DNA from 2 places in the Priestia sp. FSL R5-0597 genome. Region 1 is predicted to be linked to the other one. Evidence: riboswitches for the same ligand, from Rfam matches in the RefSeq annotation. Region 1 holds a riboswitch; the other holds the start of a gene.
What was found. Region 1 has a riboswitch for thiamine pyrophosphate ahead of MKX72_RS02800 (thiamine phosphate synthase). Riboswitches for the same ligand answer to the same signal wherever they lie in the genome.
Positions count from the first base shown of each region.

Region 2: it holds a riboswitch for thiamine pyrophosphate, as region 1 does, so the genes downstream of both, thiM (hydroxyethylthiazole kinase) here and MKX72_RS02800 (thiamine phosphate synthase) in region 1, are expected to answer to the same signal.

Region 1 covers NZ_JBBOUZ010000001.1:525,561-527,764, forward strand. The annotation lists gene crcB (fluoride efflux transporter CrcB) at 1-239, shown strand, start outside; gene MKX72_RS02795 (hypothetical protein) at 291-506, shown strand; TPP riboswitch at 665-766, shown strand; gene MKX72_RS02800 (thiamine phosphate synthase) at 888-1,511, shown strand; gene thiO (glycine oxidase ThiO) at 1,495-2,204, shown strand, end outside.
Region 2 covers NZ_JBBOUZ010000001.1:2,120,891-2,123,094, reverse strand. The annotation lists gene thiE (thiamine phosphate synthase) at 1-133, opposite strand, end outside; gene thiM (hydroxyethylthiazole kinase) at 147-953, opposite strand; TPP riboswitch at 1,029-1,137, opposite strand; gene MKX72_RS10800 (MFS transporter) at 1,313-2,204, opposite strand, start outside.

The sequences.
Region 1 (2,204 bases):
TTTTTTACGGTAGTTATTATGGAAAGGTTCCGAGTCATGCTTATGATGATTCAATATTTTTAATGATTGGCATTGGGTTTTTTGGAGCCTTTACCACTTTTTCAACGTTTAGTGTGGAAACCGTACAGTTAATTCGGGAAAAATCTTATCGGAAAATGTTGGCGTACGTGGGGATTTCAGCATTTGGAACAGTTGGTTTATTTACAGTCGGTTTACTGGCAGGAACGTTTTTATTATAAGTAAAGAGAACGTTTCTAGTAGGGAAAAACAAAAAGACGGAGAAGTAGAGAATGGATAGAAAAGCAGAAGTTTGGAAATACATTTTGTTGATTGTAGCTGTTGCAGGTCAGATCATTGGTTTTTTATTTTTATTTATAAATGTTGTGGCGGCATTTATTTTTTACGGTTTTTATATTCTAACTTTTATTATGTTACTCCTGCTGTTTATATGGGATCGGAAAAAGGAAAAAGACAAAGAAGAATTTGACGACTATACCGATTACTAACTATATAAAAAGCAGAATGATTCGGTGCGCCGGGCCTCTTAGTAAAGAAGCTTAAAAGATACATCTATAAAAGGAAGAGAGCCGTAAGAGCATAAAGAGATATTGTATTTACATCTAGTTGTGTTATAATTTTAAGTGCAAAAACAAAATCAATAAATAGCAATCACTAGGGGAGCTTTTTGAAGCTGAGACGGATGTATTTCGGACCCTTTGAACCTGATCTGGTTTGGACCAGCGTAGGGAAGTGGCGATCATGTTTACATAACGATGCATGCTAACCACTCTACGTTGTAGAGTGGTTTTTTGTATGTAATAAAGCCCTCTGCACAAGATGAAGTGATTGAAATTTCTCTTTATTCTGAATGGAAAGGTTTCGATCATGTGGATATTCCTAAATTTCATGTCATTACAACAGATAAGCAGCCAATCGAAGAGCTTCAAAAAATTTTAACGGCTATCGCGCCTTTTGCGGGCGCCATTCATATTAGAGAAAAAAAGAAAACAGCAAAGCAGATTCAATGTTTACTAGAAAGCCTACCATTTTGTCGCTCTAAAATTATTGTGAATGACCGAGTTGATGTAGCGCATGCTTTAAAAGCAAAAGGTGTACAGCTTGCCTATCATAGTTTAGACGTTTCGTTTGTTATAGACGCATTTCCTTCTCTTATTGTTGGAAAGTCAGTTCACTCTGTGGAAGAGGCTTTAGAAGCTGAAAAAGATGGTGCTCACTACATTTTATACGGACATATTTATTCAACACATTCAAAAAAAGAATTAAAAAGTCGAGGGATAGCGGCACTAAAAGAAGTAGTAGACGCTGTGCAGATACCGGTTATTGCCATTGGAGGAATTACACCTGTAAATGCCAAAGAGGTACTTCAAACAGGAGCACACGGTATAGCCGTGATGTCTGGTGTCATGCTTGCGCAAGATCCCCTGAAAGCGATTAAACAATATTCTCATATATGGACATCTGGAGGTGGAGAAAATGAAGCAGCATTATGATGTACTGTTAATCGGAGGAGGTATAATCAGCTCTTCTATCGCTTATCATTTGTCAAAACAAGGAGCGTCAGTAGCTATTCTTGAACGCAATCAAGTTGGTTGTGAAGCTTCAAGTGCAGCCGCTGGTATTTTAGGTGCTCAAGCTGAAATTGATGAAGAAGGTCCTCTTTTAGACCTTGCTATTAAGAGCAGAAGCATGTTTCCTGAACTGGTGAAGGAACTAAAAGAAAAAACGGCTATCGACGTAGAGCTCATTCAAAAAGGCTTATTAAAAGTCGCTGTAACAGAAGAAGATGCACACGTATTAAAGAAAAAAGCCGCTCAGCACCACCGGTGGGACAAAGATGTAAGATGGATCGATGTAAAAGAAGCGCGTTTGTTAGAACCCGGGCTCTCTCCAGACATATACGGAGCCATTACAATACCGGGAGACGGCCAGCTAGCTCCGGCTAAGTTAACACAAGCTCTTGCTCATGGAGCCTTGTATCACGGAGCAGATGTATTCGAATACTGTGACGTTCACTCTCTTATTATGGAAAATGAAACAGTAAAAGGGGTACAGACGTCCAAAGGCTCTTTTTATGGAGAAAAAGTAGTGATTGCAGCAGGCTCATGGGCTAAACGCTTTATTTCTTCTGAACATTTAGGCGAGGTGTTTCCTGTAAAAGGAGAGTGTATTGCTCTGCAAAGTCA
Region 2 (2,204 bases), 1.6 Mb from region 1:
TTTCACGGAATTGAAACACGGTAACGCCGCCTTCAATTGCTTCTTTCAACACTTCTTTCGGATCTTTTGTACAGTTATTGCTGCCCATTATAAAATAAACTTGCAGCAGCTTTTTAATTTCTTCGTTTGTCATTTTCCCGCTCCTTTTAACGTTGATGTACTCTTGCATATGATTCAATATCCTGTCCAGATAAAAGATGAAGCTGATTTAACAGCTCAATTTGAAAGCTCCCCGGCCCTTCTTCACCTTTTTTCGCTGCGGCGATTTCACCTGCCACTCCGTAAAAACTTAAAGCAGCAACGCTTGCCTCGACATATTCTTTTTCTACAGCCGCGAAAGCTCCTATAATTGATGTCAGCAGACATCCAGTACCCGTCACCTTCGTAAATAACGGGTGACCGTTGTCTACTGTATACGTTGTGTTTCCATCGGTGATCACATCTTGTTTCCCCGTAATAACAATCACTGTATCTAATTTGTTCGCTGCTTTCTCAGCAAGTTCAATGACGTCTCCTTGCCCTTCTAATGAATCAACGCCTTTAATGAGCCATGACTCGCCTACTACATTCGCAACTTCAGCAGCGTTACCGCGAATAACGGCAATATTTAATTCTTCTACAAGCTGACGTGCCACTTCTGTACGAAACGGTGTCGCTCCGGCTCCTACAGGATCGAAAATAACCGGCACGCCGTTTTCATTTGCTGATTTTCCTGCTATTCTCATCGCTTCTACTTCTTGAGCCGTCAGTGTACCCATATTTAAGACAAGCGCTCCGGCGATTCGAGCCATGTCAGCCACTTCTTCCTTCGCATAAGCCATAACAGGTGACGCTCCTAGGGCAAGCAGTCCATTTGCTGTAAAATTGGTTACCACAACATTCGTAATATTATGAACAAGCGGACTTGTATCTCTTACTTTTTCTAATTGAGCTGAAATTTTACTAATATCCATGTTCTCTCACTCTTTTCATTTAGTTTTAACACTGCAAAAAAAAGACAAAAAAGCACCTTGCATGCGCAAAGTGCTTTGGTATGTACTCACATTCCCTGCGCTGGCATTATCCAACAGGTTCAAATGGTCAACAGGCGCCCCTGTACTCTCAGCCTGCCCCGCGCAAGCTCCCATACTATTCTTGTTACGTTTAAAGTTTACTATTAACCTTTTTTATTTGCAACCATTTCACTGTTTTGCCCATAAAATAAAGCTTCGCTATAGGCTGAGTGGTGTTGTAAATCTTACAGCTTTACTAAAAGCATCATTAAAAGACCTCCAGTAAACTACTGGAGGTCTTCTATCCCCTAAAAATTCTATCATTTCTCTTGAATCGCTTGATTTCTCACAGCTGTTTTTCGGTCCTTTCCTGCTCTTAAAGATAAAAGAAAACAAAGCAGCAGTACAAGTGCAGCTGATACGTACGGATAATTAATGTTTATATCAAAGAGAAAGCCTGCGACAACGGGTCCAATAATATTCCCAAGACTTGTATAAGCAGAATTTAGTCCGGCTACATACCCTTGGTCGTCTTGTGCCATCATCGACATTTGCGTGCTGATTGCCGGACGTAAAATATCTGTTGCTAAAAAGACGATAAATGTTACAACAATAATAAGCCAGTACGTGTGCACAAATAGCGTAAGTAAAACAAAAAGTCCCGTCATCATCAAGCAAAACGAAATCACTCTTTTTTCACCGAATTTATTTAAAATCCAGCCAAAAATCGTAACCTGCACAACAGCCCCTGCAATAGAGCCAAACGTAATAACAAACGCAATATCTTTTGGCGTAAAGCTAAATTTATGATCAACAAATAGTGAAAAGATCGTTTCATAATTGGATAATCCAAACGATGTCACAAAAACGATAATTAAACTTAAAAAATAAGGTTCTTTGTAGGAATTCATAAGCTGCAGTAGCAGCCGATCTTCTTTTGGATTCTCATTGTTTGAAACAGCATGACCTTGTACAGGACGAGACTCCGGCAAAACAAAAAGCGTAATCACTGCAGCCAAGCCTCCTGCTACTGCGGCCATGTAAAATGGCACGCGCATGCCGTATTCAGCTAAAAAGCCTCCAATACCGGGCCCGATAATAAATCCTGTTGTAATCGCTGCCGTCACATAGCCCATTCCTTTAGCGCGTTCTTTAGCAGACGTCACGTCCGCTGTATAGGCCATAACAGCAGGCATAATAAGCGCGGCCCCG